DNA from 4 places in the Kitasatospora sp. NPDC050543 genome. Region 2 is predicted to be linked to each of the others. Evidence: riboswitches for the same ligand, from Rfam matches in the RefSeq annotation. Region 2 holds a riboswitch; each other region holds the start of a gene.
What was found. Region 2 has a riboswitch for cobalamin ahead of ACIBH3_RS27050 (hypothetical protein). Riboswitches for the same ligand answer to the same signal wherever they lie in the genome.
Positions count from the first base shown of each region.

Region 1: another riboswitch for cobalamin. It lies ahead of cobN (cobaltochelatase subunit CobN); the one in region 2 lies ahead of ACIBH3_RS27050 (hypothetical protein).
Region 3: another riboswitch for cobalamin. It lies ahead of ACIBH3_RS00705 (ribonucleoside-diphosphate reductase subunit alpha); the one in region 2 lies ahead of ACIBH3_RS27050 (hypothetical protein).
Region 4: another riboswitch for cobalamin. It lies ahead of ACIBH3_RS11810 (cobalamin biosynthesis protein); the one in region 2 lies ahead of ACIBH3_RS27050 (hypothetical protein).

Region 1 is NZ_JBITGZ010000009.1:199,712-207,397, forward strand. Features, by position in the region: gene cobN (cobaltochelatase subunit CobN) at 1-2,995, opposite strand, end outside; cobalamin riboswitch at 3,205-3,327, opposite strand; gene cobG (precorrin-3B synthase) at 3,417-4,793, shown strand; gene ACIBH3_RS14480 (precorrin-8X methylmutase) at 4,790-5,416, shown strand; gene ACIBH3_RS14485 (precorrin-2 C(20)-methyltransferase) at 5,413-6,969, shown strand; gene ACIBH3_RS14490 (HutD family protein) at 7,146-7,686, opposite strand, start outside.
Region 2 is NZ_JBITGZ010000026.1:76,019-83,704, forward strand. Features, by position in the region: gene ACIBH3_RS27030 (hypothetical protein) at 1-770, shown strand, start outside; gene ACIBH3_RS27035 (energy-coupling factor transporter transmembrane protein EcfT) at 767-1,936, shown strand; gene ACIBH3_RS27040 (ABC transporter ATP-binding protein) at 1,933-3,558, shown strand; partial or broken gene ACIBH3_RS27045 (ECF transporter S component) at 3,555-4,382, shown strand; cobalamin riboswitch at 4,478-4,608, shown strand; gene ACIBH3_RS27050 (hypothetical protein) at 4,719-5,240, shown strand; partial or broken gene ACIBH3_RS27055 (hypothetical protein) at 5,240-5,347, shown strand; gene ACIBH3_RS27060 (hypothetical protein) at 5,360-5,779, shown strand; gene ACIBH3_RS27065 (flagellar hook-length control protein FliK) at 5,891-6,373, shown strand; gene ACIBH3_RS27070 (alpha/beta hydrolase) at 6,582-7,547, shown strand; gene ACIBH3_RS27075 (spermidine synthase) at 7,604-7,686, shown strand, end outside.
Region 3 is NZ_JBITGZ010000001.1:168,276-175,961, forward strand. Features, by position in the region: gene ACIBH3_RS00690 (glycoside hydrolase family 26 protein) at 1-59, opposite strand, end outside; gene ACIBH3_RS00695 (glycosyltransferase family 2 protein) at 56-1,510, opposite strand; gene ACIBH3_RS00700 (hypothetical protein) at 1,854-2,924, opposite strand; cobalamin riboswitch at 3,082-3,223, shown strand; gene ACIBH3_RS00705 (ribonucleoside-diphosphate reductase subunit alpha) at 3,392-5,818, shown strand; gene ACIBH3_RS00710 (ribonucleotide-diphosphate reductase subunit beta) at 5,839-6,834, shown strand; gene def (peptide deformylase) at 6,928-7,572, opposite strand; gene ACIBH3_RS00720 (tetratricopeptide repeat protein) at 7,678-7,686, opposite strand, start outside.
Region 4 is NZ_JBITGZ010000007.1:231,216-238,901, reverse strand. Features, by position in the region: gene ACIBH3_RS11820 (prolyl oligopeptidase family serine peptidase) at 220-1,359, opposite strand; gene ACIBH3_RS11815 (helix-turn-helix domain-containing protein) at 1,565-2,254, opposite strand; cobalamin riboswitch at 2,678-2,865, shown strand; partial or broken gene ACIBH3_RS11810 (cobalamin biosynthesis protein) at 3,051-3,998, shown strand; gene ACIBH3_RS11805 (cobyric acid synthase) at 4,322-5,821, shown strand; gene ACIBH3_RS11800 (putative cobaltochelatase) at 5,874-7,686, shown strand, end outside.

The sequences.
Region 1 (7,686 bases), on a different contig from region 2:
CGTCGGTGCGCCAGTCCCGGCTGTCGATCAGCTGGAGCAGGCCGGCCCCGTACGTGCCCGGGCGGGAGCCGAACACCCGGACGGTGGCCTTGCGCTCGTCCCCGTGGACGGCCAGATCGGCCTGGACGTGGGCGCGGACGAAGTTCTCCTCCGCCGCCTCCTCCTGGCGGGCGGCCAGGCGCACCGCGTCGTCCAGCAGGTTGACCACGTGCGGGAAGGCATCGCGGAAGAAGCCGGAGATCCGCAGCGTCACGTCGATGCGCGGGCGCCCGAGTTCGGCGAGCGGGATCGGCTCCAGGCCGGTGACCCGGCGCGAGGCGTCGTCCCAGACGGGGCGCACGCCCAGCAGGGCGAAGGCCTCGGCGATGTCGTCGCCGGCGGTGCGCATCGCGCTGGTGCCCCAGAGCGAGAGGCCGACCGACGGCGGGTACGCGCCGTCGTTGTCCGCCCGGTAGCGCTCGACGAGGGAGGCGGCCAGCGCCTGGCCGGTCTCCCAGGCGAGCCGGCTGGGCACCGCCTTGGGGTCGACGGAGTAGAAGTTGCGGCCGGTCGGCAGCACGTTGACCAGCCCGCGCAGCGGGGAGCCGGACGGGCCGGCCTTGACGAAGCCGCCGCCGAGTGCGTGCAGCACCGCGTCCAGTTCGTCGGTGGTGGCGGCGAGGCGCGGCACGACCTGGTGGGCCGCGAAGTCCAGCACCTCGCCGACGGCCTGCGGCAGCCCGGCGGCGACCTTCTCCACCGCCTCCGGTGCCCAGTCCTCGGCCTCCATCGCCTCGACCAGCTCGCGCGCCTTGGCCTCGGCCGTGTCGGTGGCGGCCAGCGTCGGGGCGGACTCGTCCAGGCCGAGTGCCTCACGCAGGCCGGGCAGCGCGGCGACGCCGCCCCAGATCTGGCGGGCGCGCAGGATGGCCAGCACGATGTTGACCCGGTCCACCCCGGCGGGGGCCTGGCCCAGGACGTGCAGACCGTCGCGGATCTGGGCGTCCTTCACCTCGCAGAGCCAGCCGTCGACGTGCAGCAGGAAGTCGTCGAAGCCGTCGTCCTCGGGGCGCTCGTCCAGGCCGAGGTCGTGGTCCAGGCGGGCGGCCTGGATCAGCGTCCAGATCTGGGCCCGGATCGCGGGCAGCTTGGCCGGGTCCATCGCGGCGATGTTGGAGTGCTCGTCCAGCAGCTGCTCCAGGCGTGCGATGTCGCCGTAGGAGTCGGCGCGCGCCATCGGCGGGACGAGGTGGTCGACCAGGGTGGCGTGGGCGCGGCGCTTGGCCTGGGTGCCCTCGCCGGGGTCGTTGACCAGGAACGGGTAGATCAGCGGGAGGTCGCCGAGGGCGGCGTCCGGGCCGCAGTCGGCGGACAGCGCGGCGGTCTTGCCGGGCAGCCACTCCAGGTTGCCGTGCTTGCCGAGGTGGACGACCGCGTCGGCGCCGAAGCCGCCGTCCTCCTGGTCGGCCGCGATCCAGCGGTAGGCGGCCAGGTAGTGGTGCGAGGGCGGCAGGTCGGGGTCGTGGTAGATCGCCACCGGGTTCTCGCCGAAGCCGCGCGGGGGCTGGATCAGCACCAGCAGGTTGCCGGCCCGCAGGGCGGCCAGCACGATGTCGCCGTCCGGGTTCCGGCTGCGGTCGACGTACAGCTCGCCGGGCGGCGGGCCCCAGTGCTGTTCGACCTCGCCGCGCAGGCCCTCGGGGAGGGTGGCGTACCAGCGGCGGTAGTCGGCGGCGGGGATCCGGACGGGGTTACGGGCGAGCTGGTCCTCCGTCAGCCAGTCCTGGTCGTAGCCCCCGGCCGCGATCAGGGCGTGGATCAGCGCGTCGCCCTCGTGGCTGTCGTCGCCCTCGGCCGGGGTCAGGCCGGGCAGCGCGGCCGGGCCGTCCACGGGCCCGATGTCCCAGCCCTCGGCGCGCAGCCGGGTGAGCAGCCGCACGGCGCTGGCGGGGGTGTCCAGGCCGACCGCGTTGCCGACCCGGGCGTGCTTGGTCGGGTAGGCGGACAGCACCAGCGCGAGCCGGCGCTCGGCCGGCGGGATGTGCCGCAGCCGGGCGTGCCGGACGGCGATGCCGGCGACCCGGGCGGCGCGCTCGGGGTCGGCGGCGTAGACGGTGAGGCCGTCCTCGTCCAGCTCCTTGAAGGAGAACGGGACGGTGATCAGGCGGCCGTCGAACTCGGGCACGGCGACCTGGGTGGCGGTGTCCAGCGGGGAGAGGCCGTCGTCGCTGGCCTCCCAGGCGGCGCGCGACCAGGTGAGGCAGAGTGCCTGGAGGATCGGGCGGTCCAGGGCGGCGAGCGCGCCCGCGTCCCAGGCCTCCTCGTCGCCGCCGGCCGAGGCGTCGGCCGGGCGGGTGCCGCCGGCGGCGAGCACCGTGGTGATGATCGCGTCGGCCTTGCCCAGCTCGGCGAGCAGCTCGGGCTCGGCGCCGCGCAGCGAGGAGCAGTACAGCGGGCGGGCGCGGGCGCCCTTGTCCTCGATGGCCCGGCAGAGCGTCTCGACGAAGGCGGTGTTGCCGCTCATGTGGTGGGCGCGGTAGTACAGCACCGCGATGACCGGGCCGTCGGCGTTCTCGGCGGGCGCGGTGCGCTCCAGCGGGCCCCACTCGGGGGCGGAGGCGGGGGCGGCGAACCCGTGGCCGGTGAGCAGCACGGTGTCCGAGAGGAAGGCGCCGAGCTCGGCCAGGTTGGCCGGGCCGCCGTGCGCGAGGTAGGCGTGCGCCTCGGCGGCGATGCCGGCCGGGACGGTGGAGAGCTCCATCAGCTGGGCGTCGGGGGCCTGTTCGCCGGTGAGCACGATGACCGGGCGGGGGCCGGCCAGCAGCGCGTCCAGGCCCTCCTGCCAGGCCCGGCGGCCGCCGAGCAGGCGGACCACCACGAGGTCGGTGCCCTCGGTGAGGGCGGGCAGGTCGTCGGCGGTGAGTCGGGCGGGGTTGCCCAGGCGGTAGCGCACCGGGCCCTCGCTGGCGCGGGCGCTGAGCAGGTCGGTGTCGGAGGTCGACAGGAGCAGGATCATGCGGCGGCCCTCCAGGCCTGGTGGGTGCCCCGGGCCGAAGGGCCTGCCGGGGTGTGGGCCTCGCTCGTCCGGGCGGTGGCCGCGGAGTGGTCGCGGGCAGGGGGGAAGAGCGGGCGGGCAGCGCCGGGCGGGGGCACGGGCATGCGGGAGCGCATAGGTCGAGCCTTCCTCGGGGTCCGCGCCCCGTGGGGGTCCCCCCGGCCGGAGACCGGGGGAGGGTGGAGGACGGCAGGAGTTCCTGGCTCCCACGGGCGAACCGTGGTCACAGTGGCGGGACCGCACCGGGTTTGCACCGGTTTCCTCCCCTTTGCGCCGTCTCTGGCGTGAGCGGGCCCGCGAGGGCTCGCCCGGGAGCATAGTAGGTGCTGAGGGTGATCTACGGGACAGAGCGTCCGGTCGGATCATCGGTATGCTCGCCGCCATGTCACCGACCTCCGACCCCGCAGCTCCCGGGCCCGTCGTGCCCGACCGGGCGCGCGAGGACGCCTGCCCGGGGGCCCTTCGTCTACATACCGCCGATGACGGTGCGCTCGCCCGAGTCCGGCTGCCGGGTGGTCTGCTGACGCTCGATCAGGTGGTCACGCTGGCCGAGGCCGCCGAGCTGCTCGGCGACGGGCACCTGGAGACCACCTCGCGCGGCAACGTCCAGCTGCGCGGCCTGCCCGAGGACTGCGGCCTCGAACTCGGCACCCGGCTGCGGGCCGCCGGGCTGCTGCCCTCCGACCGTCACGAGCGGGTGCGCAACATCGTCGCCTCCCCGCTGTCCGGCGTGGACGGCAACGGCCGTGCGGACACCCGTACTTGGACCCGCGAGCTGGACACGGCGCTCTGTGCGGCCGACTGGTCGCCCGGACTGTCGGGCCGCTTCCTGTTCGCGCTCGACGACGGACGCGGCGACGTGGCCGGCCTCGACGCCGATGTGACGTTGATCGCAACGGCCGGCGGCGGCGCCCTGCTGCGGCTCGGACGGTCCGCCACCGCGCTGCGGGTGCCGGCCGGCCGGGAGGTGGAGTACGCGCTGCGGGCGGCCGAGGCGTTCCTCGAACTGCTGCGGGCGAGCGGCGTGCGGGCCTGGCGGATCCGGGAGGCCGACCCGGACGGCGCGCTGCTGGGCGCGCGGCTCGGCCTGGCGGCTCAGCCGCTGCCCGCTGAGCCGACGGCCGCTGGGCCGCTGCCCGCGGGGCCGCGCGGTTCGCGGTCCGGTGCGGGTGCGCTGCCCCGGCTCGGCGTGATCGAGGGGCCGGACGGCCGCTACGGGCTCTCGGTAGGCCTGCGCTTCGGCCGGGTCTCCGCCGCGCAGTGGCGACTGCTGGCCGAGGCGGGCCGCGCGGCCGGGACGGCCGCGGGCGACGGTGAGGGTGAGCTCCGGGTGACGCCGTGGCGTGGTGTGGTGATCCCCGCCCTGACCGCCGGCGCCGCCCGCGACCGGGCCGCCCGGCTGTCGGCGGCCGGCCTCGGCCTGGATCCCGGCTCCCCCTGGACGCTGGCGATGGCCTGCACCGGAACCCCCGGCTGCGCCAAGTCGCTGGCCGACGTCCGGGGCGAGGCCGCCCGGGCCCTCGAAGCGGCGGCGGCGGGCGGGCCGTCCGCCGCCCGCCTGCTCCCCGTGCACTGGTCCGGCTGCGAACGGCGCTGCGGCCACCCCCTCGGCGAGTGGGTGGACGTACTTGCCACCGGGGACGGGTACGAGGTCTCCGTCAGGCGTCCCCCGTCCACCACCGGCTCCCCAGATTCCCCGCAACGAGTGACAACGCAACAGATGGCCGAGGCAGTGGCCGAGGCCCGGAGGACCACGTGATCGAGTACGAGAAGGACGGCGCGGCCATCTACCGCGAGTCCTTTGCCACCATCCGGGCCGAGGCCGACCTCGTGGGGCTGCCCGCCGACGTCTCGCAGGTCGCCGTCCGCATGATCCACGCCTGCGGCATGGTCGACCTGGTCGAGGACCTGCTCTGGTCGCCCGGCGTGGTGGCCTCCGCCCGCAGGGCGCTGCGCGACGGTGCGCCGATCCTCTGCGATGTGTCGATGGTCGCCAGCGGTGTGACCCGCAAGCGGCTGCCGGCCGACAACGAGGTGATCTGCACCCTCTCCGACCCGTCGGTGCCCGGGCTCGCCGAGCGGATGGGCAACACCCGCAGCGCCGCGGCCATGGAGCTGTGGCTGCCCAGGCTGGAGGGCGCGGTGGTCGCCGTGGGCAACGCGCCCACCTCGCTGTTCCGGCTGCTGGAGATGATCGAGGCGGGCGCGCCGCGCCCGGCGGCGGTGATCGGTGTACCGGTCGGCTTCATCGGGGCCGCCGAGTCCAAGCAGGCCCTCGCCGAGCACCCGTCCGGCCTGGAGCACCTGGTGGTGCGGGGTCGGCGCGGTGGCAGCGCCATGGCGGCGGCGGCGATCAACGCGATTGCGAGCGAAGTAGAGTGACGGATCTTCAGCCATCGGCCACCGGCCGGCTCTACGGCGTGGGCCTCGGCCCCGGCGACCCCTCGCTGGTGACCGTCCGCGCCGCCGAACTCATCGGCAAGGCCGACGTGGTGGCGTACCACAGCGCCCGGCACGGCCGCTCGATCGCCCGCTCCATCGCCGAGCGCTACCTGACGGGTGGCCAGATCGAGGAGCAGCTCGTCTACCCCGTCACCACGGAGGCCACCGAGCACCCCGGCGGTTACCGCGGCGCGATCGACGAGTTCTACGAGGAGGCCGCCGCCCGGCTGGCCGCCCACCTGGACGCCGGGCGTGACGTGGTGGTGCTGGCCGAGGGCGACCCGCTCTTCTACGGCTCCTACCAGCACATGCACAAGCGCCTCGCGCACCGCTACCCCACCGAGGTGGTGCCCGGCGTGACCTCGGTCAGTGCGGCGGCCGCCCGCCTCGGCCGGCCCCTGGTGGAGGCCGAGGAGGTGCTGACGATCCTGCCCGGCACCCTGCCGGAGGAGGAGCTCGCCGCCCGCCTCGCGTCCACCGACTCCGCCGTGATCATGAAGCTCGGCCGGACCTTCCCCACCGTTCGCCGCGCCCTGGAGCGCGCCGGACGCCTCCAGGACGCCCAGTACGTCGAGCGGGCCACGATGGCCGCCGAGCGGACGGCGCCGTTGGCCGAGGTCGACCCGGAGAGCGTGCCGTACTTCTCGGTCGCGGTGCTGCCGAGCCGGATCGGGCTGCCCCCGCACGAGCCCGCGGCCGGCGACGCCACCGCAGGCGGTACGGGCGACGGTACCGGTGCCGGGCCGGGCGAGGTGGTCGTGATCGGCCTCGGCCCGGCCGGGCCGCTCTGGCTCACCCCCGAGGCGCGCGGTGAACTCGCCGCCGCCGACGACCTGGTGGGCTACACCACCTACATCGACCGGGTGCCCGTGCGGCCCGGCCAGCGCCGGCACGGCTCGGACAACAAGGTCGAGTCCGAGCGCGCCGAGTTCGCGTTGGACCTCGCCCGGCAGGGGCGGCGGGTCGCGGTCGTCTCCTCCGGTGACCCGGGCGTCTTCGCGATGGCCACCGCCGTGCTGGAGGTCGCCTGCGAGGAGCGGTACGGCGACGTGCCGGTCCGGATCGTCCCCGGTATGACCGCCGCGCACGCAGCCGCCTCCCGCGCCGGCGCCCCGCTCGGCCACGACTACGCCGTGGTCTCGCTCTCCGACCGGCTCAAGCCGTGGGAGGTCGTGGCCCGGCGCCTGCGCGCCGCCGCCTCCGCCGACCTGGTCCTCGCCCTCTACAACCCGGGCTCGCAGTCCCGCACCACCCAGGTCGGCCTGGCCCGGGACCTGCTGCTGGAGCATCGCGCCCCGGACACCCCCGTGGTGATGGCCCGTGACGTCGGCGGCCCCACCGAGCGCGTCCGTACGGTCCGCCTGGCCGAGCTCGACCCCGCCGAGGTCGACATGCGCACCATCCTGCTCATCGGCTCCTCCCAGACCCGGGCCGTCCGCCGCGGCAACGGCACCGAGGTCGTCTGGACCCCGCGCCGCTACCCGGAGGTCTGAGACCCCACCCGGGCGGAGTGGGAAGTCGGCCCGGCCGACTTCCCACTCCACCCGGGCCGGGCGGCCGACGGACCGGCCTGGAAGGAAGGCGACTTCTGCCGGCTCGGGCCGGCCTCGCCGCCGGGGTGCCACAGCCACCACGGCTCCGCCGGCTGCGGCGGGCTCAGCGCACGGGCTCAGTGCACGGGGCTCAGTGTCACCACGGCGGTGACGCCGCCGGTGGCCTGGAGCACATCGGTGCCGCTGTCCAGCAGGGCGGCGTCGAAACGGGTGAGGGCGACGCCCGCCTTGTCCAGGGACGCACCGCCGGCCAGGCAGACCAGCAGGACGGCCGCGCCCTCGGGGACGGTGACCTCGCGCCGGTCGTCGGCCATCGCGATCTCGGCCGTCGCCCGGCCGCGGCGGGTCATCACATTGAAGTCGATCGCCGGGCCGCCCAGCAGCCGGCAGCCGGTGTCGGCCTCGCCCGGGAAGGCGAAGGGACGGTACGGCTCGGCGATGGCGTGCTCGGTGCCCGCGACGGTCAGGGCCATGCCCGCGCCGTCGACCAGGGTGATCACCCGGTCCACCCCGGGGAACGCCGAGAACGGGCCGCCCTGGTCGACGTCCGCCAGGCTCACCCGCCAGTCGAAGTCGGCGAGCCCCGCACCGGCGGGTGCGCCCGCCACCTCCCGGGTGACGCCGCCACCGTTGAGCCACGCCGTGGCGGGCCGCTCG
Region 2 (7,686 bases):
CGTACTGGTACATGTTGCCGGGGACCAGCGAGTGGGTGTTCAGCGACCTGGGCGTGGGCAACCGCACGCCGCCGCGCGGCAGCATCGACGCCTGGGTGTGGCAGAGCGGGGGGAGCCCCGGGCCGCCGCAGCCCCGCTCGGCCCTGCCGCCCGCCCCGGCGCCCTCCACCGCCCCCGCCACGCCCCCGCCCGGGACGGGCGGCGGTCCTGCCACGCCGCCGCCGGGCCCGGGTGACCCCCCGCCGGCCGGTGAGCCCCCGCAGCCCGGCGGTGGTGGCACCGCCGGCGCGGGCTCCGGCGGATCCACCACCACCGGCGGCACCGGTACGGCAGGCGGCACCGGCGGCCCGGCCCCGGGCCGGCCCGCGCGGCCCACCCGGGGCACCTCCGCCCCCGGCACCGCACCCGAGCCCGTGCCAGCCGAGCCCTCGGGGCAGCCCGCCCAGCAGGACGCGCCGGCGCCCGACGCCTCCGCCGCGAGCGGGCCGCCGACGGCGAGCGAGTCCGCCGGCGCCTCGCCCACCGCCGATCCGACGGCGTCCGGCACCGGCGCCCCCACCCCGTCCGAACCGGCCGAGCCGACCGCGCAGGCCTCCCAGCCCGTACCGGCCCCACCGGGCGACGGTGGCTCCCAGGCACTCGAAGTGAACCGTCCGGCCGGCTCGTCCTGGTGGCCGGTGGCGCTGGGCCTGGCCGCGGCCTGCGCCCTCGGGGTGGCCGCCTACCACCGCGCCCGTAACCGGGGCCGCTCCCCGGGCGGCGCCCGGTGAGCCTGCCCGGCGTCGCCCGGCTGCTGCTGCCCCGTCAGCTGCACCCCGTCGCCTGGTGGGTGTGGGCCCTGGGGCTCGCCGCCGCGGCCGGACGCACCACCAACGTGCTGCTGCTGGTCCTGCTGGCCGCCGCGGCCGGCTATGTGGTCGCCTCCCGCCGCACCGCCGCGCCCTGGGCCCGGGCGTACGGAGTGTTCCTGCGGCTGGCGGTGACGATCGTGGTGCTGCGGGTGGTGCTGCAGTCGCTGCTGGTCGGCTCCGGCGGTGCCACCGTGCTGCTCGACCTGCCGGAGATCCCACTGCCCGGCTGGATGGCCGGCGTCAAGCTCGGCGGCCCGATCACCGCCGAGGCGGCGTACGGCGCGTTCGGTGACGGCGCGAAGCTGGCGGTCATGCTGCTCTGCTTCGGCGCCGCCAACGCCCTGGCCAGCCCCGCGCGGCTGCTGCGCGCGCTGCCCCGCGCCCTGCACGAACTCGGCGTCGCCGTGACGGTGGCGCTGAGCGCCGCACCCCAGCTGGTCACCGCGGTGGCCCGGGTGCGGCGGGCCCGTCGGCTGCGGGCGCTGCCGGTGAAGGGGCTCCGCGGCCTGCTGTCGATCGTCGTGCCCGTCCTGGAGGAGGCCCTGGACCGCTCGCTGGTCACCGCCGCCGCCCTGGACGCACGGGGCTACGGGCGCCGCGAGGCCGTGCCCGCCCGCCGCCGCGCCGCCGTGCACCTGCTGCTGCTCGGCGGTCTGACGGCCGTCGTGGTCGGCCTGTACGGGCTGCTCGACTCCTCCACCACCATCCCGGCCGGCCGGCTCGGCACGGTGACCACCGGCGGCGCCGGCCCGGTGCTGCTGGTACTCGGCCTGGTCGGCTGCGTGGCCGGGATGCGCCTGGGCGGCAGCGCGGTACGCCGTACCCGCTACCGGCCCGACCCGTTCGTGGCCCCCGAGTGGCTCACCGCGCTGAGCGGCATCGCCGCTGCGGCCTGCTTCCTCCTCACCGGGACGCTCGGCGGACCGGACGCGGGCCTGACACCCGACCCGTGGAGCCTTCAGCTCCCGGGCCTGCCGCCGCTCGCGGTGGCCGGCATCGTGCTCGCCCTCCTGCCCGCCCACCTCACCCCGCCGCCGCCCGACGAGAGCGACCACCAGCCGACCCCAGCGAGGAAGCAGCCGTGAACGCCGTCCACTGGGAGCAGGTCTCGTTCAGCTACCCGCGGGCCACCGCCCCCGTCCTCGCCGATATCGATCTCGCCGTGCCCGAGGGCGAGTTGTGCCTGGTGCTCGGCGCCACCGGCAGCGGCAAGTCCACCCTGCTGCGCACCGTCAACGGCGCGGTGCCGCACTCCACCGGCGGCACCCTGTACGGCCGGGTCCGCTCCGCCGGGCGGGACACCGCCGACCATCCGCCGCGCGAGCTCGCCGACGCCGTCGGCGTGGTGCCGCAGCGCCCGGCCGACGCCTTCGTCGCGGACACCGTCGAGGAGGAGATCGCCTACGGCCTGGAGTGCCTGGCGTTCCGGCCCGAGGTGATGCGCCGCCGGGTCGAGGAGACCCTCGACCTGCTCGGGCTCGCCGAGTTGCGCTCGCGCCCGCTCACCGCGCTCTCCGCCGGGCAGCAGCAACGCGTCGCGCTCGCGGCCGCGTTCGCCGCCCAGCCGAGCCTGCTGGTGCTGGACGAGCCCACCAGTGCGCTCGACCCGCCGGCCGCCGAGGAGGTGCTCGCCGCGCTCACCCGGCTGGTGCACGACCTCGGCACCACGGTGCTGCTCGCCGAACACCGGCTGGAGCGGATCGCCCAGTACGCCGACAGCGCGCTGCTGGTCCCGGGCTGCGGGCGGCCGGTGCGCTACGGCGCGCCCGCCGACGTCCTGGCCGATGCGCCGGTGGCTCCGCCCGTCGTGGAGCTCTCCCGGTTGCTCGGCTGGCAGCCCGTCGCACTCAGTGTCCGCGATGCCCGCCGCCGCGCCGCCGGTCACCCGCTGCGTGCCGCCGCCCCCGTCCGCCGGCCGGCCGCCCCCGCCGGGGAGCCGGTTGCGGTGGTGCGGGGCCTGGTCGCGCACCACGGCCCGGTGCCCGCGCTGCGCGGCGTGGACCTGACCCTGCACGCCGGCCGGATCACCGCCCTGATGGGGCGCAACGGCGCGGGCAAGTCGACCCTGCTGGCCTGCCTGGCCGGACTGCACCGCCCGAGCGGCGGCACCGTCAGCGTCGGCGGACTGGAGCCCGCCGAGCTGCGGCGCCGTCAGGCCGCCACCCTGGTGGGCATGGTGCCCGCCGACCCGGGCGACCTGCTGCTCGCCGACCGGGTCGACCACGAGTGCTCCGCCGCCGACCGCGAGGCCGGCGCCACCCGGGGCACCACCGCGGCCCTGCTGGAGCGCCTCGTACCGGGCATCGACCCGGCGGCCCACCCCCGGGCCCTGTCCAGCGGGCAGCGCCTCGCCCTGGCGCTGGCCGTGCTGCTGGCCCGTCGCCCCGGTCTGCTGCTGCTCGACGAGCCGACCCGGGGGCTGGACTACCCGGCCAAGCGCCGGACGACCCGGCTGCTGCGCGACCTCGCGGCGCAGGGCCACGCCGTGCTGCTCGTCACCCACGACGTGGAACTCGCCGCCGCGGCCGCCGACCGGGTGGCCGTGCTCGCCGACGGCGAGCTGGTCACCGATGAGGACACCGCCCCGGCGCTGGCCGCCTCACCCGCCTTCGCACCGCAGACCGCCAAGATCCTGGCCCCCGCGGAGCTGCTCACCGTCGACGAGGTCCGCGCCGTACTGCCCGGCCTGGAGGGAGAGCGCACATGAGCGCCCCGACCGACCACCCCGCGCACCGGCTGCACCTGGCGGCCAGTACCCCGGACCTTCCCCGGCTCGGCCCGCGCTCGGTCCTCGCGCTGCTGCTCGCCACCCTGGTCGGCATCGCGGGCTTCGGCTGGCCCTTCCTGGCCGACCGTGACTCCAAGGTGGCACACGAGGGCGACGCGCCCTGGCTGTTCGCCGCCCTCACCGTGCTGGTCCTCGCGGTGGTCCTCACCGCACTGCTGGACGGCGCCGCCGACGCCAAGGCCGTCGCCCTGCTCGGCGTACTGGCCGCCGTGGGCGCGGCGCTGCGCCCGCTGGGCGCGGGCACCGCCGGGCTGGAGCCGATGTTCGTCATCTTCATCCTGGGCGGGCGGGTGATGGGCCCGGCGTTCGGCTTCGCGCTCGGCAGCACCGCCATGTTCGCCTCCGCGCTGCTCACCTCCGGCATCGGCCCCTGGCTGCCGTTCCAGATGCTCACCGCCTCCTGGGTGGGCCTGGGCGCGGGCCTGCTGCCCCGGCGGGTGAGCGGGCGCCGGGAGGTCGCGATGCTCGCCGGCTACGCGGTCGTGGCGGGCTTCGGCTACGGGATCGTGATGAACCTGTGGTTCTGGCCGCTCAGCATCGACCCGGCCTCGGCGGTCGCCTACGACCCGCAGGCCGGGCCGCTCGGCAACCTGCACCGGTACGCGGCCTTCTACGCCACCACCTCGCTCGGCTGGGACCTCCCGCGCGGTGTGCTCAACGCCTCGCTCGTCCTGCTGGCCGGCCCCAGGCTGCTCCAGGCCCTGCGCCGGGCCATGGACCGGGCCGCCTTCGGAGCGCCGATCCGCATCCTGCGGACGGCGTCCCCCGAGCCCGCGGTGGTACCGGTTCCCGCCCACGGCAAGGGACTTGACGGTCCGCCGGTCGAACGGGATGATGAAGCGTCACAAATGATGACGAATCCGACAATGGGGGAAGTCCGGTCCAAATCCGGCGCTGACCCGCAACGGTAGGACCACCGACCCAGGTCGGCGGCGAGCCCGAATGCCCATCGCCGGAGTAGCGGTTCCCCCAATCCCGTCGCGGTCCGCGGGTCGGAGCCCCCGGGCATCTCCCCACGGCGCTGCCGGCCGCCAGGGGCAGCCCGGGCGCGCTGTGCCACGGGCCCGGAGAGGCCCACCATGCCCGTCCGTCACCGGACCACCACCCTGCTCGCCGCCGCCCTGGCCCTGACCGCGCTGCTGCCCGCCGCCACCGCGCAGGCCGCGCCCGCAGGCGCCGACGCCACCACCCACCGCCCCGACGCCGCGGCCGCCGGCTGGCTCGCCCGCCAGCTCGTCGACGGCGAGCACTTCGAGGCCACCTTCAACGGTGTGACCTACCCCGACCAGGGCCTCACCGTCGACGCCGTGCTGGCCCTCGCCGCCTCCCGCACCGGCGACCAGTACGCCACCAAGGCCACCACCTGGCTCGCCAAGCCGGAGTCCTCACCGGCTACCTCGGCGACGGCACCACCGAGGCGTACGCCGGCGCCACGGCCAAGCTCCTGCTCGCCGCCGAGGTCCGCGGCAGCGACCCGACCACCTTCGGCGGGGTCGACCTCCCCGCCCGGCTGCGCTCCCTGCAGAGCACCGGCGGACGCTTCTCCGACCGCTCCCAGTGGGGCGACTACAGCAACTCCTTCGGCCAGTCCCTCGCCCTGATAGCCCTCGACCGCACCCCGGGCGGCGCCCCCGCCGAGGCCGCCGACTTCCTCGCCGCCAGCCAGTGCCCCGACGGCGGCTACCCGCTCTCCTTCGGCCAGCCGACCTGCACCTCCGACGTGGACGCCACCGCCCTCGCCGCCCAGGCGCTGGCCGCCACCGGCCGTCAGGCCAAGGCCCAGGCCGGCCTCGGCTGGCTGACGGCCCACCAGGGCGCCGACGGCGGCTTCGCGGCCACCGGGGCCGCCACCGCCAACGCCAACAGCACCGGGCTCGCCGCGCAGGCCCTGCTCTCCGCCGGGCGCCTCGGCGCGGGCCTCAAGGCCTGGAGCTACCTCACCAAGCTCCAGCTCGGCTGCGCCGCCGCGCCCGCCGACCGCGGCGCGGTCGCGTACGACGGCACCGGCTTCAACGCGGCCACCGCGCCCCGGGCCACCACCCAGGCGGTGCTCGGCCTGGCCGGCACGGGCCTCGCCGAGCTGACCGCCCACGGTTCCCGCCCCGCCGCCCCGGCCCTCGCCTGCCCCAACGGCAGCTGACCACCCGGCAGCCGTACTACCCGTACTACCCGTACTACCCGTACCACCCGCGCCGCCTGCCCGACCCCTGCGCAGCCCCGCGCCCGAGCGACCTCACCGAAAGGCCCACCCGTGAGAGACACCCGCACCCCGACGCGCCGCCCGCTGCGCCGCACCCTCGGCTCGGCCGCCGCCGCTGCCGCCCTGACCGCCGGTCTGCTCGGCACCGCCGTCACCACGGCGCCCGCCGCCCAGGCCGCCGCCTGCACCGGCACCTCCGGCGTCACCGTCGTCGTCGACTTCACCGCCCTCGGCGGTGGCATCCAGACCGGCTGCGCCCCCGGCGACCCCGCCACCGGCCTCGCGGCCCTCACCGGCGCCGGCTTCGGCTACGCCTTCCACCCGCGCTTCCCCGGCATGGTGTGCCGGATCAACGCCCTGCCCAACCCGTGCAACGGCGCCCCGGCCACCGCCTACTGGTCGTACTGGCACGCCGCGCACGGTGGCGCCTGGTCCTACAGCACCTTCGGGGCGGGCAGCCACGACCCCGCCCCGGGCGATGTCGAGGGCTGGGCCTTCGGCGCGGGCGCCCAGCCGGGCATCACCGCCCCCTGACCGGCGTGCCCGCCCGCTGACCCGAGCCGCCCGCCGACCCGAGCGGCCCGGTGACCCGAGCCGTCCGTCCGGGCCCCGCACGCGAGCAGCGCGTGCGGGGCCCGGACGGGCACCCCACGGCCCCGCCCGCCGCGACTATCGCTGACGTCACATCGTCACCGTCCGTGGTGCGGCGGCGAAGGGGCGTACCAGCCAGTACAGTCGGGCCGTGGAGTTCCGAACAGACATCCTGGGCGCCCCCTACGAGGCCGCCGAACTGCCGCTCGCCGCCGACGAGGAGGGCGCCGTCAGCGCGACCCTGGTCCGCAGGCTCGCCCCCGACACCGGTGGGCCCAGGCGCGCCGTGCTCTATGTGCACGGCTACGTGGACTACTTCTTCCAGACCCACCTCGCCGACCACTTCGTCGGCCTCGGGTACTCCTTCTACGCGCTCGACCTGCGCAAGTACGGCCGCTCGCTGCGTCCGCACCACTCGCCGAACTTCATCCGCGACCTCCGCGCGTACGACGAGGAGCTGGACGAGGCGGTCCGGATCATCCGCGAGGTCGACGGCCACCAGCAGCTGCTGGTCAACGGTCACTCCACCGGCGGTCTGGTCACCGCGCTCTGGGCCGACCGCCGCGCCGGGCGCGGCCTGGTCGACGCGCTGTTCCTCAACAGCCCCTTCCTCTCCATGCCGGCCGCCGCCCCCGTCCGCGCCCTGAGCGCGCCCGCCGTGCAGGCCCTCGCGCGCGTGTCCGCGACCCGCAAGCTGCCCTCCACCCTCAACCCGCACTACGTGCACAGCCTGCACCGCGACCACCGCGGCGCCTGGGACTTCGACCTCGCCCTCAAGCCCGCCGAGGGCTTCCCGCTGTACGCCGGCTGGCTCGCCGCCATCGACCGCGGCCAGCGGCAGGTCCGGCGCGGCCTGGCGATCGACTGCCCGGTGCTGCTGATGGCCTCCACGGCCTCCGTCGCGACCAGCAAGTGGCAGGCCGCGCTCCACCACGCCGACGCCGTCCTGCGCGCCGACGACATCGCCGCGCTCGGCCCCCGGCTGGGCGGCCACGTCACCACCGTCCGGATCGAGGGCGGCATGCACGACCTCGTGCTGTCCGGAGAATCCGCGCGCGAGCAGCTCTTCACCGAACTCGACCGCTGGCTCACCGCGTACCTGCCGGTGCCGAAGTGAGCCCGGCGGATCCGCTGCCCGTCCAGCGGCGGGTGGCGCTCGGCACGGCCAAGCTGATGCCCGACCTCGACCGCGAGGGCGGCTGGCTGCTCACCCTGGACGACACCCCGCAGTCCTACGTCGACCTCGCCGAGCCCAC
Region 3 (7,686 bases), on a different contig from region 2:
CGGCCCACCGCGCCCGCCCGGGCCCGCCCGGGGCCGGTCCGCGGGTTCGATCGGATCATGGTGCGACGTCCTGGGTTCGGGGTTGGATGAGGATGCGGCCGACGGTGACGGCGTAGAACAGGCCGGACGAGAGCACCAGCGCGAAGTCCGGCGGGTGCAGGGTGAACATCCGGTACACCGCGGCGAAGACCCAGAGCAGCGCGGTGCCGCCGCCCCAGACGACGACCCCGATCCAGAACCGGCGCTGCTTGTTGCGCGCGCTGCTCGACCCGGTCGGCTGCCAGGTCTGCTGCCTGCCTCGCAGCAGGTCCCAGACGGCGAAGAAGTGCGCCCAGCCGTACATCATCCGCCCGGCCCACGCCTCCAGGCGGTACGGCGCCCGGTGCCAGAGCGGGAAGATGACGGTCGCGTAGAGGATGCTGGGCACCACCAGGACGAGGTGCTTGACCTGGAGCAGGTCCGGCTCGGCCAGCAGCAGCATGATCGGCAGCACCGGCAGCGCGAAGGTCATCAGCGCGGTGTGGACGTAGTAGAGGAAGCCGGAGACGTAGCAGAGCCTGGTCACGAACGGCAGCTTCGCCTGCCAGAACTTCTTGCTGGTCAGCAGCGACATCGAGCCCATGCACCAGCGGTACTGCTGGTTCTGGAAGGCCGCGGCGGTGTCCGGGCAGACACCCGTGGAGAGCGCGACCGGCACGTACTGCAGGTTCCAGCCGAGCGAGCGCAGGTCGAAGCCGGTGTGCACGTCCTCGGAGTGCGCGATCAGCGTGGTGCCGCCGTTCTCCTCCAGCGCCGCGCGCCGGTAGACCGCGCAGCTGCCGACACAGATCGCCCCGTCGTTGCGCTGCCGGGCGACCTGGACCGAGCGGTAGAACAGCTCCTGGATGGCGCCCGCGCCACGCTCGATCCAGTTCTGCGAGTCCAGCACCCGGAAGAACTGCGGGGACTGCACGATGCCCAGCTTCGGGTCCTGCTCCAGGTACGGCAGTACCTCGTCCAGCAGGTCGTGGCGTGGTGCGAAGTCTGCGTCCAGGATCAGGATGTATGAACCGTCGGAGCGGCTGAATCCGTAGTGAAGATTGCCGGCCTTCTTGAACCACCCGCGGTTCTCCCGTACGCCGTAGCGAAAGCCGAAGTCCCCGGCCATCGCTTCGACCTCGGGAGAGGCCGCGTCGTCCAGGACGTACGGCATGACCAGGCCCGGATAGTGCTCGGTCAGCCTGCGCACATGCGTCCAGGTGTTGTGCAGGACCTCGATCGGCTCACCGCAGACGGGCAGGAAGACGTCCACGGTCGGGTAGCGGCCGGGCTGCCACTGCCGCACGAGCCGGCGGTGCGCCTTGACGTCGAAGTTGGGCGTGAAGCTGTTCACCCGAAGTGAGACGAGGTAGTAGATCACGGTGAAGAGCAGGAACGGCAGGCAGGCCCAGAACCAGGGGGACGCGCGGTACAGCTGGATCTGACTGACGACCAGGCATCCGAAGCTGACGACCGAGCAGAGGGTCAGGATCCACTGACGGCGGATCGTGTAGCTGTACTTCTCCTGGGCGTTGGGCGGAGCCGGCAGCAGCAGGGTGTGGGTGTCCTCGACCGGGTTGCTGCGCCGCCGCCCCGCCGCCCTGCGCCGTCGGCCGGTGGCACTGGTGGCAGCGCTCACGGCGCGGCACCTCCTGAATGGGGTCGTTCACGGCCTTCAGGGGTGAACTGGCAAGCCAGAGCCGCCCCCGGGTCGGCCATCTTATCGGACGCTTACTTGCGCGCTGAGGCGCCTGGAAGCCGGACCGGGCAGGCCCGGGGCCGGGCGGGCCGACGGCCCGGCAGGACCGCCACCGCCCACCCCGGATGACACCGGCTCAGTGTCCGGCGCCGGTGCCCTTCGCCCTCGACAGCAGGGCGTCCTTGGCGTAGTCGGAGAGCGCGGGCGCGGCCGCCGCCGCCAGCGGGTCCGCCAGGCCCGCGCCCTGCTTGAGCGTGCCGGCCACCGTGAAGTAGCCGTACCGCCCGACGTAGCCGTGCGTCTCCGAACAGCCGGACTCGGTGCAGAACGGGCCCACGCCCTGACCGGGCAGGCCCTGGATGGCACCGATGTGCTTGGCGAGGGCCACGTCGGCGGTCGCCTTGTTGTCGAAGACGGCGATCCCGATGGTGACGGCGCTGTCGCCCGAGACGTACGTCGCCCGGACGAGTGAGCGGCAGGCCTCGTCGCTGATCGCCTTGCCCAGACCGCCGGTGGTGGCCTTGGAGCACGGCGTGGTGATGCCGGTGCCCTTGCGGGTCCAGACCTTCCCGTCGATGGTGCGGGTCTGGTCCGCGAAGAGCACCGCGGGGTCGACCGGCGCCTTGTCGGTGCCGGCGTCCGAGATGAACGTCACCGGGTCGGCGGACGGCGTGCCCGGGCTGCTGGCCGCGGTGGTCGGCTTGGTGTCGCCGCCCTTGTCGCCCTTGTCGGTCATCATCAGGCCGGCCGCCACCCCGCCGCCGACCAGCACCAGAGCCAGCGCCGTGGCGCCGATCCAGAGCTTGCGGCGCTTACGGGACTCGCTCTCGTGCCGGTCCGCCAGCGCGGCCCAGTCCGGCTCGCCCAGCGCCGGCGCGGGCGGGCCCGGCTGCCACTGCTGCGGCTGCGGCTGGACGGGCTGCGGCACCGTCGGCGGGATCTGCTGCTGCGGCGGGACCTGCTGCCCCGGCGCCGTCTGCCCGTACGGCACCGGCGGCGGCCCGAAGCCCCCGACCGGCGGCGGCGCAGGCTGCTGACCGCCCTGCCCGGCCACCGGAGGGGCGGGCTGCGGCGCCTGGGGTACGGGAGGCTGCCCCTGCGGCGGCTGACCCTGCGGCAGCGGCCCCGCCGCCCCCGGCTGCTGACCCTGCACCGGCTGTGCGGGCTGACGCGTCCACTCGGCCGGTACGCCCGTTCCCTCGCTCATGAGGCGAGATCGTATGGCATGCCCATCGGGAGCGGCCCAACCGGTAACCAATCCGTTCCCAAATCCGGACCCGCCGGGGCCGCCGGGCCCGCGCCCCCACACCGCCGGTTATCACCCCGACACGCCACGCTGCACAACATGTGGGTGCAACATCGGGGTGGCACCACTAGATGTATGCTCACTCCTGCTGTCGAACGCAGGGGAACCCGGTGGGAGTCCGGGACTGCCCCGCAGCGGTGTGCGGGGGGCCGATGCCGTCCCCGCGAGTCCGAATACCTGCCGACGGCGTGCCACACGGCTTCCCCGCAGAGGCCTTGAAGCACGGAAACACTTCCGGACCTCGCGGGCGGGCCGGGGGATGACACCGTTGCGCGACGCCTCCCGGCGTACGCGCCGTGCTCCCCTGCCCGCACCGGTCCGGTGATCTTGAGTCGTCCGCCGCCCGATCGCCGCCAGGAGAGAGCGCCTTGACCATCGCTGCCTCAGTCGCCCTGCCCAACCAGGGCACCAGCACCGCCCCCGCCGACCGGCCCGACCCCGGTGCGGCGCTCCTCCGGCTGCTCACCGACCGCAGCGTCGACCTCCCCGAGGTCGACCCCGGCCACGTCGCCGCCGCCGCACTGCGCGGCCGGCACGCCGGCTCCGACTTCGCCGAGCTGCGCGGACTCGCCGTGGAGGCCGCGGCCTCGATGATCGCCGAGGACCCGCAGTACTCCAAGCTGGCCGCCCGCCTGCTCGCACTGGAGATCTCGGACGAGGCGATCGGCCAGGGCGCGGTGTCCTTCGCCGCCTCGATCGCGGTCGGCCACGCCGAGGGCCTGATCGGCGACACCACCGCCGCGTTCGTCGCCAAGCACGCCGACGCCCTGGACGCGCTGATCGACCAGCGCGGCGACGACCGCTTCGAGTACTTCGGCCTGCGCACCGTGCAGTCCCGCTACCTGCTGCGCCACCCGATCACCCGCAAGGTCATCGAGACCCCGCAGCACTTCCTGCTCCGCGTCGCAGCCGGCCTGGCGGTCGGCGACAACGAGCAGTCGGTGCGCGAGGTGGCCGAGCTGTACGCGCTGATGAGCGCGCTCTCCTACCTGCCGTCCTCGCCGACGCTCTTCAACTCGGGCACCAAGCACCCGCAGATGTCCAGCTGCTACCTGCTGGACTCCCCGCTGGACAACCTGGACTCGATCTACTCGCGCTACGCGCAGATCGCCCGGCTCTCCAAGCACGCCGGCGGCATCGGCCTGTCCTACTCGCGCATCCGCTCGCGCGGCTCGCTGATCCGCGGCACCAACGGCAAGTCCAACGGCATCGTGCCGTTCCTGCGCACCCTGGACTCCTCGGTCGCCGCCGTCAACCAGGGCGGCCGGCGCAAGGGCGCGGCCTGCGTCTACCTGGAGACCTGGCACGCGGACGTCGAGGAGTTCCTGGAGCTGCGCGACAACACCGGTGAGGAGGCGCGGCGTACCCACAACCTGAACCTCGCGCACTGGATCCCGGACGAGTTCATGCGCCGCGTCAACGCGGGCACCGACTGGTCGCTGTTCTCCCCCGCCGACGTGCCCGAGCTGGTCGACCTGTGGGGCGCCGACTTCGACGCCGCGTACCTGAAGGCCGAGGCCGAGGGCAAGGCCGTGCGCACCATCCCCGCGCAGACCCTGTACGCCCGGATGATGCGCACCCTGGCGCAGACCGGCAACGGCTGGATGACCTTCAAGGACGCCTCCAACCGCGCCGCCAACCAGACCGCCGTCCCCGGCCGGACCGTCCACTCCTCCAACCTCTGCACGGAGATCCTGGAGGTCACGGACGACTCCGAGACCGCGGTCTGCAACCTCGGCTCGGTGAACCTGGGCGCCCACGTGGCCCCCGGCGCCACCCCCGCCGACCTGCTGGGCGCGATGGACTGGGACCGGCTGGACGCCACCGTGCGCACCGCCGTCACCTTCCTCGACCGCGTGGTGGACATCAACTTCTACCCGACCCCCGAGGCCGGCGCCTCCAACTCGCGCTGGCGCCCGGTGGGCCTGGGCGTGATGGGCCTCCAGGACGTCTTCTTCAAGCTGCGGATCGACTTCGACTCCGCCGAGGCCAAGCAGCTCTCCACGCTGATCGCCGAGCGCATCATGCTGGTCGCCTACGAGCGCTCCAGCGAGCTGGCCGAGCGCCTGGGCCGCCACGAGGCGTACGAGGAGACCCGCGCCGCCCGCGGCCAGCTGCACATCGACCACTTCGAGACGGCCCCGCAGTGGACCGAGCGCTGGGACGCGCTGCGCGCGCGGATCGCCGAGACCGGCCTGCGCAACTCGCTGCTGCTCGCCATCGCCCCGACCGCGACCATCGCCTCGATCGCCGGCGTGTACGAGTGCATCGAGCCGCAGGTGTCCAACCTGTTCAAGCGCGAGACCCTCTCCGGCGAGTTCCTCCAGGTCAACCCGTACCTGGTGCGCGAGCTCAAGGAGCTGGGCGTCTGGGACCAGCAGACCCGGGACGCGCTGCGCGAGGCCAACGGCTCCGTCCAGGAGCTGGGCTGGCTGCCCGGCGAGGTCCGCTCGCTCTACCGCACCGCGTGGGAGCTGCCGCAGCGTGCCCTGATCGACCTGGCCGCCGCCCGGCAGCCGTACATCGACCAGAGCCAGTCGCTGAACCTCTTCATGGCCGCGCCGACCATCGGCAAGCTCAGCTCGATGTACGCCTACGCCTGGAAGGTCGGCCTGAAGACCACCTACTACCTGCGTTCGCGCCCGGCCACCCGGATCGCCCAGGCCGCCTCCGGTGCCGCCCGTACGGCCGCCCCGGCGCCCGTGCCGGTGGCCACCCCGACCCTCACCCCGGAGCAGGAAGCCGCGCTCGCCTGCTCCCTGGAGAACCCCGAGTCCTGCGAGGCCTGCCAGTGAGTTCCGAAGACCGTCAGAAGATGCTGCTCGACCCCGGCTTCGAGCTGACGCTGCGTCCGATGCGCTACCCGTCGTTCTACGACCGGTACCGGGACGCGATCAAGAACACCTGGACCGTCGAGGAGGTGGACCTGCACTCCGACGTCGCCGACCTCGCCAAGCTCAGCGAGGGCGAGCGGCACATGATCGGCCGGCTGGTCGCCTTCTTCGCCACCGGTGACTCGATCGTCGCCAACAACGTGGTGCTGAGCCTCTACAAGCACATCAACTCCCCCGAGGCCCGGCTCTACCTGTCCCGGCAGCTGTTCGAGGAGGCCGTGCACGTCCAGTTCTACCTGACGCTGCTCGACACCTACCTGCCCGACCCGGACGACCGCGCGGCGGCCTTCGACGCGGTGGAGAACATCCCCTCCATCCACCAGAAGGCGCAGTTCTGCTTCAAGTACATGAACGCGGTCGACCACCTGGACTCGCTGCAGACCAAGGAGGACCGCCGCGCGTTCCTCCTCAACCTGATCTGCTTCGCGGCCTGCGTCGAGGGCCTGTTCTTCTACGGCGCCTTCGCGTACGTGTACTGGTTCCGCTCCCGCGGTCTGCTGCACGGCCTGGCCACCGGCACCAACTGGGTGTTCCGCGACGAGTCGATGCACATGGACTTCGCGTTCTCCGTGGTGGACACCGTCCGCGAGGAGGAGCCCGACCTCTTCGACGACGAGATGGCCAAGCAGGTCACCGCGATGCTGGAGGAGGCCGTCGAGGCCGAGCTCCAGTTCGCCCGTGACCTGTGCGGCGAGGGCCTGCCCGGGATGAACACCGAGTCGATGCGGGAGTACCTGCAGGCCGTCGCCGACCAGCGCCTGGCCCGGCTCGGGATGCCGATCCGCTACGGCTCCAGCAACCCGTTCGGGTTCATGGAGCTGCAGAACGTGCAGGAGCTGACCAACTTCTTCGAGCGCCGGGTCTCGGCGTACCAGGTCGCGGTCGAGGGCACGGTCGCCTTCGACGACGACTTCTAGACCCGACCCGCTCCGGACCCGGCGCCTTCGGGACCGGATGTGCCAAGGGCCCGGCACCGCGATGCGGTGCCGGGCCCTTCGTCGTGCGGTGCGTCAGTCGTTGGGGACGGTCGCGTAGCGCGCGGTGCCCTCGGCCATCTGCCGCAGCGCGTCCTTGCGGTCGCGCTTGGAGAGCCGGTCGATGTACAGGTAGCCGTACAGGTGGTCGGTCTCGTGCTGGAGGCAGCGGGCGAAGAAGCCGGTGCCCTCGACCCGGATCGCGTTGCCGTCCTTGTCCTGGCCGGTCACCGCCGCGTAGTCGGGCCGGGCCAGCTCGGCGTACGCGGTCGGCACGGAGAGGCAGCCCTCGTTGCTGTCGTCCAGCACCCGGCGCCCGGCCGGGAGCTCCTCCAGAACCGGGTTGATCACATGGCCGATGTGGCGCACGCCGTCGTCGTCCGGGCAGTCGTAGACGAAGACCTTGGCGTCGACGCCGATCTGATTGGCCGCCAGGCCCACACCCTCGGCCGCGTACATCGACACGAACATGTCGTCGATCAGCGCGGCGAGGTCGGCGTCGAAGGAGGTGACGTCCTTGCACTCGTGGTGCAGAACGGGGTTGCCGACCACGGTGATCGGACGGGCCGTACCCCTGGAGAGGTCGGGCTCCTCACCGACCACCTTCAGCGGGGCCTGCGGGGTCTCGTCGTGCTCGTGGTCGTGCTCGTGGCCGTGGTCGTGGCCGTGCTGGTCCGCCATCGCTGCTTCCGCTTCCGTGGGTCTACCGAGGTATACCGATCAAGGGTACGGCCCCGGCGAGGCCGCCGATCCTTACTCTCGGGGGCCGGGCCCGCGGCGCTCCCGCTAGCAGAC
Region 4 (7,686 bases), on a different contig from region 2:
GGCCGGGAGACGACTCGTACGCGACGGGTAGCCGACCCATAGCCGACTCGGACACGGCCGGACGCAGCCGGGACGCGGCGACGGCGCGCCCCTGAGGCGGCCGGCTGGACGGAGACGGCGACAGGGAGGGAGACGGGGACAGGGACAGGGACAGGGACAGGGACAGGGACGGGGACGGGGACGGGGACGGGGACGGGCTGTGGCGGTTCGGACCGCGACTCAGAGGAGCGGGGTGAGCCAGCGGCGCAGCGCCTCCTCGTACCGGCCGGGGTAGGCGTTCCAGAGAGCCGCGTGGTCCGCGTCCGGGACGGCCTGGATGCTCACCAGGTCGTGCCGGCGGGCCGCCAGCCGCTCGGCGGCCCGCCAGGGGGCGACGGGATCGTCCGGGCTGTGCAGCAGCAGCGTCGGCACGTGCAGGTCGCTGCCGTCGGCGAGCCGGGCGAAGCCGGCCAGGTCGACACCGGTACGGCCTTCGGCGGCGAGGGCGCCCAGTTCGGCGAGCGGGGCGCTGATGCCCGCACCGGTGGCGTCGCGGCGGACGGTGGCGGGCCAGTCCAGCACCGGCGAGTCGACGATCAGACCGCTGACGGAGTCGGCGAAGGAGGAGCGGGCGACCGTCTGGAGGGCCATCGTGGCGCCCAGCGACCATCCGTACAGGACGACCTTGCCCGCCCCGGAGTCCGTCGCCAGCCGGACGGCGGCCTCGACGTCACGCCACTCGGTGTCGCCGAACCTGCCGATCCCACCGGGGGCGGCCGGCGCGCCCTCGTCGCCCCGATAGGTGAGGGAGAGAGTGGGGAGCCCGAGCCGGTTCAGCAACGGGAGCACGGGGAGGGTCTGCTGCCGGTCGGTGCCGGGACCGTGCACCAGCAGCACCCAGGTGCCGCGCATGCCCGGCACGTACCAGGCGGGCATCGGGCCGAGCTCGCCGTAGGCGGCGGTCTCGGTGTACTCGAGGCCGAGCGCGGTGGCCGGGTCGCCGAGGAGGACGCGAGGGGTGAGCCGGACCTCGATGCCGGGCTCCAGGACGCCGCGGTCGCCGTGGTCGGCGCGCTCCAGCCGGCGGGTGACGCCGTTCTCGTCGCGGTGCACGACGTCGCCGACGACGGCGTGGCCGTCCGCACCCCACTCGACGGCATAGCGGCCCGGGCGCAGCGTCGCCGTGGTCGGGGTGAAGGTGACACGGTCGGCGGCCACGGACAGCACCAGGGCCGGACCCGACGGATCCCCCGCGCGGCGGCGGCGGGCGGTGACTCCCGGAAGGACCACCCGGTCGGACACCTTGCGCCCCAGCGCCAGCACGGCGATGCCGGTGCCGACGACGGCAGCCGCCACGACGGCTGCGGTTCCCCAACGCATATCGCTCCCCGCTCTGCTGATCGCGGACTGGCCGGTGCTTCCCAGTCCACTTCTCCGCGGGGCGCGGGGCCACCGGTGCGGGGCCGTCCGGGGCACGGCGCCGGACGTGGGGGCGCGGGACGGGAGGCGGGGACGGGAGGTTGGGGGCGCGGGAAGCGGGCCGAGGCGGCGGGGGTTCGGGGGCAGGCAGGGAGAGGCGGGCGGATCAGACGGGGATGCCGGTGTCCTCGCGGGCCAGGAGCTCCCAGAAGCGCTCCGTGATCGGCTGGGTCGGCTGGGCCGGCTCCACCCGGGCCAGGGAGGAGGAGCCCCAGCTGCCCGCGCCCCAGTGGGAGGAGAGCTGGTACTCGCCCTGAATCACCGTCAGCACCTTCGACAGTGCCTCCCGGGGGACGGGGACGATCCGTCCTATCGCCCTGGCCTGCGCCTGCCAGCGTCCGTCGATGCACTGCCGGAGCCGCTGGTCCAGCTCCTCCCGGCGCCCCGTCACCGTGAGCAGGTCCCGCAGGGTCAGCCCCAGGGCCTGGGCGAGGGAGTACGTCTGCTCCTCGTCGCCGGTCCACCTGCCGGAGCTCTCGGCCTGCTCGTAGGTGCGGTCCGAGACGCCGATCCGGCGGGCGGCCTGCTCCTGGCTGAGCTCGCGGGCCACCCGGAAGTCGCGCAGGCTGGCGGGCCGGGCGCCCATCAGCTGCACGGCGGGGCACCACAGCGCGCGGGCGAGGGCGACGAACTCCTCCTCCGAGGGCCGGACCTCGCCGCTCTCCCAACCGAGGACGTGGGACGGCAGCAGTCGGACCCCGTGCGCGGCCATGCCCTCCGCCACCTGCTGGGGGGTCAGGCCCAGCCCGGCGCGGTGCGCCCTGGCCGCCGCGGGCGAGAAGGGCACCGGTGTCACGGGAGGCTGTCTGCGTCGCATGGGACACGACCGTACGGGCCCCGGCAGGCGTGTCCCCAGGCGCCGAACGCACGAAGCGCAGCAGGGGGCCTCACTGGGCGATTGTGCGATCCCATGAATCCCGATGGCGCGACGGTTGTTCTACTCGGAGGTAGCGACGGTTTCCGGCGCCGAGCACAAGCTACGCGAGTAGCTCATGCCCGACCTGCGTACCTGCCGGTCCGTCAGGCTTGGATGATCAACCGATTCCGGCACCGGCCGCCCACCCCGCGGGCCTGCGGTCCGCGCCACGCGCGGCCGGCCGCGGCGGCCGGCGCGCGTGCCCGGGCACGCGAGCCCGGGCACGCGAGCCCGGGCACGCGAGCCCGGGTGCACGCCCGGGTGACGTGTGACCAACCCCTCCGTGACCTTGGTTGACTCCCCCTCGAACCGCGTGATGGGATCCTTCAGCCATACGGAGGCATGTAGAGGAAGCCGGTGCGAATCCGGCGCGGTCCCGCCACTGTCACCGGGGAGCACGCTCGAAGCACGGCCACGGCGTACAGCTGGAAGGCCCGAGAGTGCGTCAGAACCCGGAAGCCAGGAGACTCTAGCCCCCGTGACGTCGATCCAGGGCGCGGACCCTGAGTGAGGACACGCACGCCATGCAGGCTGCCCGGGCCGCCCACCGGCCACCGCCGTACGCCCACGCCGGCCGCCCCGCCGTCCCCGCTGTCCCCGCTGTCCCCGTCCTCATCGGCCTCGCCTGCGTACCCCCGGCCGTTCCCGCAGCCGTCCCCGTTCCGCCGTGCGCCGGCTGACCCGCGGGGCCGCCTTCGCCCTGGGCGTCGTCGCCGGCCACCTCGCCGACGCCCGCTTCGCCGACCCCCGGCGCGGTCACCCGGTGGCCGCCTTCGGCAACGCGGCCGGGCGGCTGGAGAAGCTCCTCTGGCGTGACGCACGCGCGGCCGGGGCGGCGTACACGGCGGTCTGCGTCGGTGCCGTCGCCGCCGGCGCGGTGGCCGCCGAGCGGACGCTCGGACGCGGCGCCGCCGGCCGGGCCGCACTCGCCGCCGCCGCGACCTGGACGGTGCTCGGCGGCACCTCGCTCACCCGCGAGGCCCGCACCATCGGGCGGGCCCTGACAGCCGGTGACCTCACCGCGGCCCGCGAGCGGCTGCCGCACCTGTGCGGGCGGGACCCGAGCGCGCTGGACGAGCAGCAGATCGCCCGCGCGGTGGTGGAGTCGGTGGCCGAGAACACCGCCGACGCGGTGGTGAACGCCCTGGTCTGGGGCGCGTTCGCGGGTACGCCCGGGCTGCTGGCGTTCCGGGCCGTCAACACCCTGGACGCCATGGTCGGGCACCGCTCGGCGCGCTACCGGCGCTTCGGCTGGGCCTCCGCGCGGCTGGACGACGTGGCCGGCTGGCCCGGCGCCCGGCTCACCGCGCTGTTGACGGTGTGTGCCGCGCCGGAGCCCGGCACCGCCTGGCGGGTCTGGCACCGCGACGGCTCCGCCCACCCCAGCCCCAACGCGGGCCAGGCCGAGGCGGCCTTCGCCGGCGCGCTGGGCGTGCGTCTGGGCGGCACCCTGCGCTACGGCGAGCGGGTCGAGCACCGGCCCGTGCTCGGCGCCGAGCTGCGCCCGGTGACGGTGGACGACATCGAACGGGCCTGCCTGCTCTCCCGCCGGGTCGGCCTGCTGGCCCTGGCCGTCAGCGTCGCCGGGCACGGCACGCTGCGCCTGGCCGCCGCCTCGGCGCGAACGCTCGGCGTACCGCCGACGGGAGCGAGGGAAGCGACGGCAGCGGTGGCACCAGCGGCAGCAGCGGCCGGAGCACCCGCTCAGCCGGGCGCGCACGCCGCGCCCCGCCGGAGCACGGGCGCATCAGCCGGCTCGGCGGGCACCGCGCACACCGCCGCACCGGCCCCGCGCCGCGCCACCGCCGGCCGCGCCGCGGGCAACGCGGTATCACCGACCGGACACCCGGGTACGAGGCCCCTGGCCGTGGCCGCCCTGGCCATGACCACCCTGGCCGTGGCCGTACTGGCCCGGGCCGCCCGGGCCGCAGCGAATGAGGGAGACGTATGAGCGGGGCGCTGCTGGTCGCCGGGACCACCTCGGACGCCGGGAAGAGCGTGGTGACCGCCGGGATCTGCCGGTGGCTGGCCCGGCAGGGTGTCAGTGTCGCGCCGTTCAAGGCGCAGAACATGTCGCTCAACTCCTTCGTCACCGCCGACGGCGCCGAGATCGGCCGCGCCCAGGCGATGCAGGCACAGGCCGCCCGGGTCGAGCCCGAGGCCGCGATGAACCCGGTCCTGCTCAAGCCGGGGGCGAACGGCCGGAGCCAGGTGGTGCTGCTGGGCCGCGCGGTCGCCGAGGTCGGCGCGCTGGACTACCGCGAGCGCAAGCCCGTCCTGCTGGAGCGGGCGCTGGAGTGCCTGGCCGATCTGCGCGGCCGGTACGACGTGGTGGTCTGCGAGGGCGCCGGCTCGCCTGCCGAGATCAATCTGCGGGATCGCGACATCGCCAACATGGGCCTGGCCGTCGCCGCCGGGCTGCCGGTGGTCGTGGTCGGCGACATCGACCGCGGCGGGGTCTTCGCCGCGATGTACGGAACGCTGGCGCTGCTGTCGCCGCAGGACCAGCGGCATGTGGCCGGCTGGTTCGTCAACAAGTTCCGGGGCGACGCCCGGCTGCTCGCGCCCGGCCTGGACATGCTGCACGGGCTGACCGGCCGGCCCGTCCTCGGCACCCTGCCGATGCTGGCGGGGCTCTGGCTGGACGCCGAGGACTCGCTCGACCTCTCCACCGTGGTGGACCGCGAGGACACCCGAGGCCCGTACGGCGCGGACGTGCTGCGGGTCGCCGTGGTGCGGCTGCCCCGGCTGTCCAACTTCACCGACGTGGACGCGCTGGCGCAGGAGCCCGGGGTGCTGGTGCGCTGGGCGACCCGGCCAGAGGAGCTGGCGGACGCGGACCTGGTGATCCTGCCGGGCACCCGGGCCACCGTCGCCGACCTGGCCTGGCTGCGCGAGCGCGGCCTGGAGTCCGCGCTGCTGGCACGGGCGGCCGCCGGGCTGCCGGTGCTCGGGGTGTGCGGCGGCTACCAGATGCTCGCCCGGGAGATCGTGGACGAGGTCGAGTCGAAGGCCGGGGCCGTGGCGGGCCTGGGGCTGCTGCCCACCCGGGTGCGGTTCGGCGCCGAGAAGGTGCTCGCCCGGCCGGTCGGCGAGGCGTACGGGCAGCGGGTCGAGGGGTACGAGATCCACCACGGGGTGGTGGCCGTCGAGGGCGGGGAGCCCTTCCTGGACGGCTGCCGGGTGGGCTCGGTGTGGGGCACGACCTGGCACGGCGCGCTGGAGAACGACGGCTTCCGCCGCGAACTGCTCCGGGACGTGGCGCGGCTGGCGGGGCGCTCGTTCGTGCCCGCGCCCGACACCTCGTTCGCGCAGGCCCGGGAGAAGCGGCTGGACCGGCTCGGCGACCTGATCGAACAGCACGCCGACACCGACGCGCTGTGGCGGCTGATCGAGGGCGGCGTACCGGCCGACGGCCTGCCCTTCGTGCCGCCGGGTGCGCCGTGAGGGATCTGATGGGTACGGATGTTGAAGGCCTGGCAGAGGAGAGGGACACCCGATGAGTGACGTCCGATACCCGTTCACCGCGATCGTCGGCATGGCCGACCTGCGGCTCGGACTGCTGCTCAACGCGGTCTCCCCCGCCGTGGGCGGGGTCCTGGTGCGCGGCGAGAAGGGCACCGCCAAGTCGACGATGGTGCGTGCGCTGGCCGGGCTGCTGCCCTCGATCACCACGGTCGGGGACTGCCGCTTCGCCTGCGACCCGGCCTCGCCCGACCCGCAGTGCCCCGACGGCCCGCACGACGGCGCCCCGGAGGCCGCCAGGGCCGCCCACCTGGTCGAACTGCCGGTCGGTGTCTCCGAGGACCGCATCGTCGGCTCGCTCGACCTGGAGCGCGCCCTCGCCGAGGGCGTGAAGGCGTACGAGCCCGGGCTGCTGGCAAAGGCCCACCGTGGCGTGCTCTACATCGACGAGGTCAACCTGCTCCAGGACCACGTCGTCGACCTGCTGCTGGACGCCGCCGCGATGGGCCGCTCGTACGTGGAACGCGAGGGCGTCTCGGTGCGGCACGCGGCGCGGTTCCTGCTGGTCGGCACCATGAACCCGGAGGAGGGCGAGCTGCGCCCGCAGCTGCTCGACCGGTTCGGCCTGACCGTCGAGATCGCCGCCACCCGCGATCCGCAGGAGCGCGCCGAGGTGGTCCGGCGCCGGCTCGGGTACGACGCGGACCCGGCGGACTTCGCCGCGCGGTTCGCGGAGGAGGAGCAGGCGCTCGCCGAACGGATCACCGGCGCCCGCGAGTTGCTGGCGAAGGTCGAGCTGACCGATGCGGCGCTGCGTCAGATCACCGCCGTCTGCGCGGCGTTCGAGGTGGACGGGCTGCGCGCCGACATCGTGATGGCGCGCACGGCGGTCGCGCTGGCCGCCTGGGCCGGGCGGACCGAGGTGCTGGAGGAGGACGTCCGCAAGGCCGCCCAGCTCGCCCTGCCGCACCGCCGGCGCCGCAACCCCTTCGACGCCCCGGGGCTCGACGAGGAGCTGCTCGACCGGACGCTGGAGGAGCACGCGCAGACTCCCGAGCCCGCCGGGCCCGAGCAGCCGGAGGGCAGCCTCGACGAGCAGCAGCCCGACCCGGACCGCGACCCCGACGGCGACCACGACCCGGACGGCGGTCCCGACGGGGACGGCCGGGGCCCCGGCGGCGGGCCGGACGGCGGGGGCGGTGCGCCCGACCCGGCCGGCCCCACGGCGCCGGCCGACACCGCCGCGCCCGACGACGGCCGCGATCCCCAGGCCCCCGAGCAGGGCGTCCCGGCCCAGGACCACGGCCCGGCCCGGGAGGCCGCGCCCGTCGCCGCCGGGGAGCCGTACCGCACCAAGCTGTTCAAGGTGCCGGGCACCGGCAAGGGCGCCCGGGGCCGGCGCTCCCCCGCCGAGACCGACGGCGGCCACACCATCCGCGCCCGGCGCCCGGCCGGCGCCCTCACCAGGCTGCACCTGAGCGCCACCCTCCAGGCGGCCGCCCCGCACCAGCACGCGCGCGGGCGCAGCGGGCGGGCGCTGGAGCTGCGCCGGGACGACTTCCGGGAGCAGGTGCGGGAGGGGCGGGAGTCCAACCTGGTGCTCTTCGTGGTGGACGCCTCCGGTTCGATGGCCGCGCGGCAGCGGATGACCGCCGTCAAGGGCGCGGTGTTGTCCCTGCTGATGGACGCCTACCAGCGGCGGGACAAGATCGGCCTGATCACCTTCCGCGGCTCGGGTGCCGAGCTGGCCCTCCCGCCGACCTCCTCCGTGGAGGTGGGCGCGGCCCGGCTGGAGTCGCTGCCGACCGGTGGCCGTACGCCGCTGGCCGCCGGGCTGCTGCGGGCGC